2 regions of the Rhizobium sp. BK176 genome follow, and region 2 is predicted to be linked to the other one. Evidence: predicted binding sites of a transcription regulator. Region 2 holds the regulator's gene; the other holds the start of a gene.
What was found. The regulator LexA, encoded in region 2, represses DNA repair genes until DNA is damaged. The targets are predictions, from matches to a motif close to TGTTCNNNNTGTGTTCNG.
Positions count from the first base shown of each region.

Region 1: the regulator LexA is predicted to act here: its motif matches at 2,136-2,153, upstream of ruvC (crossover junction endodeoxyribonuclease RuvC).

Region 1 covers NZ_JANUBV010000006.1:64,329-67,742, reverse strand. Annotated here, with positions in the region: gene ruvB (Holliday junction branch migration DNA helicase RuvB) at 1-850, opposite strand, end outside; gene ruvA (Holliday junction branch migration protein RuvA) at 930-1,547, opposite strand; gene ruvC (crossover junction endodeoxyribonuclease RuvC) at 1,582-2,094, opposite strand; gene FHT76_RS19365 (methyl-accepting chemotaxis protein) at 2,335-3,414, shown strand, end outside.
Region 2 covers NZ_JANUBV010000021.1:38,584-41,997, forward strand. Annotated here, with positions in the region: gene FHT76_RS34235 (ComEC/Rec2 family competence protein) at 1-1,776, shown strand, start outside; gene lexA (transcriptional repressor LexA) at 1,757-2,473, opposite strand; gene FHT76_RS34245 (VOC family protein) at 2,674-3,414, shown strand, end outside.

The sequences.
Region 1 (3,414 bases), on a different contig from region 2:
TGGTTTCGATGCCAACCGGGCCGCCGCCGAAGTTGACCGCGATCATGTTGAGGTAACGTTTGTCGAGCTGGTCGAGGCCCATGTTGTCGACGAGCAGGCGGGTCAGCGCCTCATCGGCAATCTCGCGGGTGACGGCTTCGGCCTTCGCTACTTCGGCGAAGTCGCGCACACGCCGCAGCAGGCGACCGGCGATACGCGGCGTGCCGCGGGCGCGCCGGGCAATTTCGCGCGCACCCTCGTCGGTCATCGGCAGGTTCATCAAGCGCGCGCCGCGACGAACGATCAATTCCAGTTCCTCTACCGTGTAGAAGCTCAGGCGGACGGGAATGCCGAAACGGTCGCGCAGCGGCGTTGTCAAAAGGCCAAGGCGTGTCGTTGCGGCAACGAGGGTGAATTTGGACAGGTCGATCTTGACGGAGCGCGCCGCCGGACCTTCGCCGATGATCAGGTCGAGCTGGAAGTCCTCCATCGCGGGATAGAGGATTTCCTCGACGGCCGGATTGAGTCGGTGGATTTCATCGATGAAGAGCACGTCGCGCTCTTCGAGATTGGTCAGGAGGGCTGCGAGATCGCCCGCCTTGGCGATGACTGGGCCGGAGGTCGAGCGGAAATTGACGCCGAGTTCCTTGGCCATGATCTGCGCCAGCGTGGTCTTGCCGAGGCCGGGCGGGCCAACGAAAAGGACGTGGTCGAGCGCCTCGCCGCGGTTCTTCGCCGCCTCGATGAACACCTTCAGGTTTGCGCGTGCTTCCGCCTGGCCGGTGAACTCGTCCAGCGATTGCGGCCGCAGCGTCACATCCAGGTCTTCGCCTCGTTTCTCGGCCGATATCAGGCGCGCGGCTTCACTCATGCTGGCATTTCCCAATCTTCAAACGCTCGTGACCAATACACCAAGCCGAACGCTTTTGGCACCCGCTCGGGCAATTGGATCAGCGAGCCAGTTCCTTCAAGCCGAGACGGATGAGCTTGGCGCTGTCGGCACCTTCACCGGCGGTCTTCATGGCCGCTGCAACGGCGTTGGCCGCCTGATCGCGGGAATAGCCGAGATTCGTCAGTGCGGAGACCGCGTCGGCGACCGGAGCAGCTGCGACGCCTTCGCCCAACTCCTGCTTGAGGCCGATGGTACCGGACGCTTCACCGGCAAAGGCCGGCGCCTTGTTCTTCAGTTCGGTGACGATACGCACTGCGACCTTGGGTCCGACACCCTGAGCGCGGGCGACTGACGTGCGATCCTGCAGCGCAATGGCGTTCGCCAGTTCGCTTGGAGGCAGCGTCGAGAGCACGGCGAGAGCCACCTTTGCACCAACGCCTTGTACGCTTTGCAGGAGGGTGAACCATTCCCTCTCGAGCGCGGTCATGAAACCGAAGAGTTTCAACTGGTCTTCGCGAACATAGGTTTCGATGAAGAGCACACAGGCTTCGCCCACCGAGCCGAGGCGAGACAGGGTGCGCGCCGAGCAGAAGGCGACGTAGCACACGCCGTGGACATCGACGAGGACATAGTCGTCGCCGATTTCTTCGATGGTGCCTTTGAGCTTGCCGATCATGCAAATGGTCCGTTCGGTGGGTTGTCAGTGAAGATTAGCCGGCAAGTGCTGCCTGCCGCATGCGGTTGCTGCCGCGGTTGTGCGCATGGCAAATTGCGATCGCCAACGCGTCGGCGGCGTCGTTGCCTTTGAATTCGACCTTGGGCATCAGGATTTTCAGCATCATGTGGATTTGCTGCTTCTCGCCGTGGCCGACACCGATGACTGCCTTCTTGACCGCGTTCGGCGCGTATTCAGCGACCGGCAATCCGGCACGGGCAGGGACCAGCATCGCAATGCCGCGCGCCTGACCGAGTTTCAGCGTCGCGACGGCATCCTTGTTGACGAAGGTCTGTTCTACAGCGGCCTCATCCGGCTTGTAGCTATGGACGACATCCGCCAGACCGTCATGCAGTTGGCAGAGGCGCGAAGCCAGGTCCATGTCGCCATCCGAGGTGACGGTGCCGGACGCGACAAAGCGCAAGGAATTGCCGAGTGTGTCGATAATTCCCCAGCCGGTGCGGCGCAGGCCCGGATCAACGCCGATGATGCGAATCGTATTTTGCATGCTTCACCCTATTGCACTCGCAAAATAACTGCCATCGATATGTGAACAAAACAAAAACATTCCTTGTTTTTCAGCCGCGCTGTTTACGGCAATTTAAGCTCCGTAGCCGACTTTTGATCCACAAAATGTCAGAGGAGCTCCCTTCTTCAGGAGGTAAGGCTCCCGTGTTCTGTTTACAGGTCAGCCGGCAGGGCGTTCCCGTTCCGCCGGTATGAGCCGTTCCGGAAGGGTTCGTCGTTCATGGTTCAGAGATTTCAATCCCTGTCCTTTAAGGTCATTGCTACATTCATTCTGCTCACCGCGCTGTCGATCGCGGTCATCAACGTCCTCGCTTATTTCGCCAGCAGCCGCATATCCGGCGAGCAGGCGCTCAAGGCAAAGGAGAGCGTGCTGATCTTCCGCGGCGACATGCTGCAGGATCAGCTTCAGCAGCTGGAAAACCAGGCGAACTCGATTGCGCGCATCGAAGCGCTGCAGATGTCGATCACGAGCCTGAAGAGCGGTTGGAAGACAATCGAGAAGACGTCAGGCGATGCGCGCGCCGAATTGAAAAAGGTGTTCATCACCAGCAATCCCAATCCGGCAGACCAGCGCGAAAAACTGATCAAGCCGGAAGCTCCGAGCGGCTTCTACTTCTCCAATCACGAAACGACGCAGGGCGAGGTGGCCCGCGACCTCGAGAACACCGCCTTCAGCGACCTGCTGATTGCCGATCTCGATGGCAACGTTCTCTATTCCTACAAGAAGAACGACGACTTCGCCGAAAACCTGAAGACCGATGCGTGGAAGTCGACCGGCGCCGGTCTCGCCTTTGCCAAGGCCATCGAGAACACCGCCAAGGCGAAGGACGATTCCGCGCCGACCGGCTTTTCAGGTCTTCGCGTCGATGCAGCAAATGGTAAGTCGGCAATCTTCTACGCCGTGCCGATCGTCAAGCTCGGCGCTCCCAAGGGCGTGATGCTCTTCAAGGTGCGCGATGACATCATTACCAGTATCCTCGCCAAGGGTATCGTGGCCGGCAGCACCGCACAGGCCGCGATCATCTCGGAAGATGGCTCGGCTGTTGGCGTGAACAGCGCTGGCCAGCTTGTCATGCTGGATACGGCGCCGTTCACGTTCGCTAAGGACGCGCTTTCGGCAAAGGGGATGACGGTCGACGACTTCGATCGCGCCGATGGTCAGGCGCGCGCCTATGTCCGTGGCATCGACTATCAGGGCTCCCGTTTCCTCGTCGTGGAAAGTGTGCGTCTCAGCGAGCTCAACGCCGGCTCGCTCGAAATCGCGACCCTGCTGACGATGATCGCATTTGGCGTTCTGGTC
Region 2 (3,414 bases):
GCGCTGCCTGGGCTCAACGACTTCGCCTTCAGCGCCTATTTCGACGAGATTGGCGCGAACGGTTTCTTTTATGGTTCGCCAAGCGTTTCAATGCCGCCAGCGGTCGGCACACCATCGATTTCGGAGCGCGGAGCCAACTGGCTGGATGGTCTTCGAAGCGGAATTGGAGACCGCATCCGTGGAATCCTGCCGGGCGACACCGGCGCCTTTGCGGCGTCGCTTGTCACCGACGAGCGGCGCGCGATCTCGCGGGAAACCACCGACGCGCTGCGACAGGCGGGTCTGGCGCATATCGTGGCAATCTCCGGTCTCAACATGGCGCTCTCCGCGGGTATCTTCTTCGTCGGCCTACGCCAACTGCTGAGCCTGTTTCCATCCGTTACGCAGGCGTACCCGACCAAGAAGATTGCAGCTGCTGGCGCGCTCGTCGCCCTGACAGCCTATTACATGATCTCGGGCTTTGCGGTCTCGGCAGAGCGAGCCTTCATCATGATGGCGATCATGCTGGCCGCTGTATTCTTCGACAGGCCGTCAATCAGTCTGCGCAACATTGCCCTATCGGCTTGGGTGATTCTGCTCTTGTCTCCATCCGAGGCGCTAGGCGCGAGCTTCCAGATGTCATTTGCGGCGACTCTTGCGCTGGTTGCCGGTTATGCGATGTGGTCGAAGCGAGCCGCGCGCGAACATCCCTTGCTGCAAGTCAGGGCAGTGAAGCCCGTAGTTTTTGTCGCACGCTTCTTTGCTGGCATCCTCCTTTCCTCAATGATCGGAGGCTTCTCGACCGCGCTCTTTGCAGTCGAACATTTCCATCGGCTCAGCGCTTATGGATTGCCCGCAAATCTCATGGCCATGCCGGTAATCTCCTTCGTGGTGATGCCTATGGGCATGTTCGCGATGCTGCTGACGCCGTTTGGCCTCGATATCGTTCCCTGGAAAATCGCCGGCTTCGGGCTCGAAATTGTGATCGCCATTGCAAAGATGGTCTCGGGATGGGGCGGCAACGTCGATATCGGCCGATTGCCGGTTTGGTACTTTCCTGTCGCCGTCGCAGGCTTCCTCGTGCTTGCGCTTCTGCGCACCAGACTGCGGTACCTCGGCGCTGTTGCGATCGCGTTGGCAACTCTGCTCGTTGTGCTCGCGCCGTCCAGACCGGCGCCAGATTTCATCATTGCCGAGGATGGCGGTCTCGTCGCGATTGTCGACAATCAGGTTATTGCTTCCAACCGGACGCGCCCACCCGACTTCATTTTCGACCAATGGCGAAGGGCTCTGGTTGCGGAGCAAGCCCGGCCGCCGCTCCTGATAGAGGGTGTCAAACCAGTCCGCCGGCGAGACGGCGACGGCAAGCCTCGGAGGCTCTCGGCCGACGAATTGCATAACGCTCGCAACGCGTTGCGGCAGGTCGTTGCGAGAGGCGTTGAGAACCGTTTCGTCTGCCTGAAAGGCGCTTGGTGCACAGCGGCGCACGACAGCGGCTACGTTCTGACGATCATCGAAGATCCCGCCTACGTCGGCGCTGCCTGCGACACCGCCGACATCGTCGTTACGCCCGCTCGTCTGCGCGCAAACGAATGCCGGTCAGGTGCATTGTTGTTCACGGGCGAAACCTTGCGCCGCTCGGGTGCGGCAGAGATACGAATAGACGAACAGGGAACGCCTGTCGTGACGACGGCCTATACGACACTTGACCGGCCCTGGATGCGGCATCGGGCATACAATTGGCGAAGCGGCACCTTCGACGGAGAGCCGCCTGTCTTTAGTGATAGCGGCGAATGAGGCCGACCAGCTTGCCCTGAACCTTGACGCGATCGGGTCCGAAAATACGCGTTTCATAAGCCGGGTTCGCAGCTTCAAGCGCGATCGAAGCGCCCTTGCGGCGGAAGCGCTTGAGGGTTGCTTCCTCGTCATCGACAAGTGCGACAACAATGTCGCCGGCGTTGGCGGTGCTGCCGTTGCGGATAATCACCGTATCGCCGTCGAAGATGCCGGCCTCGATCATCGAGTCTCCCTTCACCTCGAGCGCATAATGCTCGCCTGGGCCAAGCATGTCGGCCGGAACCGTGATGTCGTGCGTATTGTTCTGGATTGCAGAAATTGGCACGCCTGCAGCGATCCGCCCCATAACAGGTACAGAGGCCGAATTGCCATTGTCCGCATGCGCGGCCGGCTTTGGCGGCGCCACCGGTTGAGGTTTGCCAAGGCTGCCCTCGATCACGCTCGGCGAGAAACCGCGGCGCGGCTGGAGACTGGGATTATATGCCTCTGGCAGCTTGATGACCTCCAAAGCGCGGGCTCGATTCGGCAGTCGGCGAATGAAGCCGCGTTCTTCCAGCGCCGTAATCAGGCGGTGGATGCCCGACTTCGACGCGAGATCGAGAGCGTCCTTCATTTCGTCGAAAGATGGGGGGACACCGGACTCCTTCATTCGTTCGTGAATGAAGAGAAGAAGCTCCTGTTGCTTGCGCGTCAGCATCGAAGTTGAACCCCAGAGTTGTGAAACAAAGCCAGAACAGACACTATATGTTCCATATGTGTTCTGCAAGTACCTAAATTTTCGTAAAACTTGCCTGCAACTTGTTCAGTTTTTGCGTCGCTTTTGAGTGAATGCGGAGAAGGGGGTTGCATTGTTCTCTTGCCCGGCGCACATCTTCGCAAATCCCCGGGGAGTTTGCCATGAGCGAAGCACATCCGCTGGACCACATTGTGCTGCCGGTGTCCAACATCAGGCTTGCGCGCGAGCGCCTCGGAATGCTGGGATTCACCGTCGCGCCAGATGCGCGGCACCCGTTCGGAACAGAGAACGCCTGTATCTTCTTCGCCGACGAAACTTATCTGGAGCCGCTGGGCGTCGCCAGCCTCGAACTGCACGAGGCGTCGGCGAGGAAGGGCAACGTCTTCACCGCGCGTGACCGTGCCTTTCGGTTTCGATGCGGCGAGGATGGACTGTCCGCAGTTGTCTTCGCGACGGGGGACGCCGACCGCGACCACGCTAGATTCCTTGCGGAGAAGATCAACGGCGGTGAGATGCTGCAGTTCGAGCGGCCGATGAAGATGCCCGACGGCTCGGAAGCCATTGCTGCATTCAAACTCGCGTTCGCAGTTGACCTGCGCGCACCTGATTTCTTTTTTTTCACCTGCCAGAGGGTCAATCCGCTGCCTGCCGATCGAAGGGCGCTGCAAGTGCACCCAAATGGCGTGGGCGGGATCGCGGAGATCGTTCTTGGCGCGCCGGACCCAAAGGCGTTTGCGCCATTTGTGCGCGCCGCGGCGCACGGCCTGACGGTGATCAACGAGGCCTTTGGTGTGAGTGTTGCAACGCCCAACGCCAGGATCATCGTTCTGTCCCCCGATGGACTGGATGCCTACTTCGATATTTCTGCACCCTCAGACGATCGCGGCCTGCGCGGCGTTGCC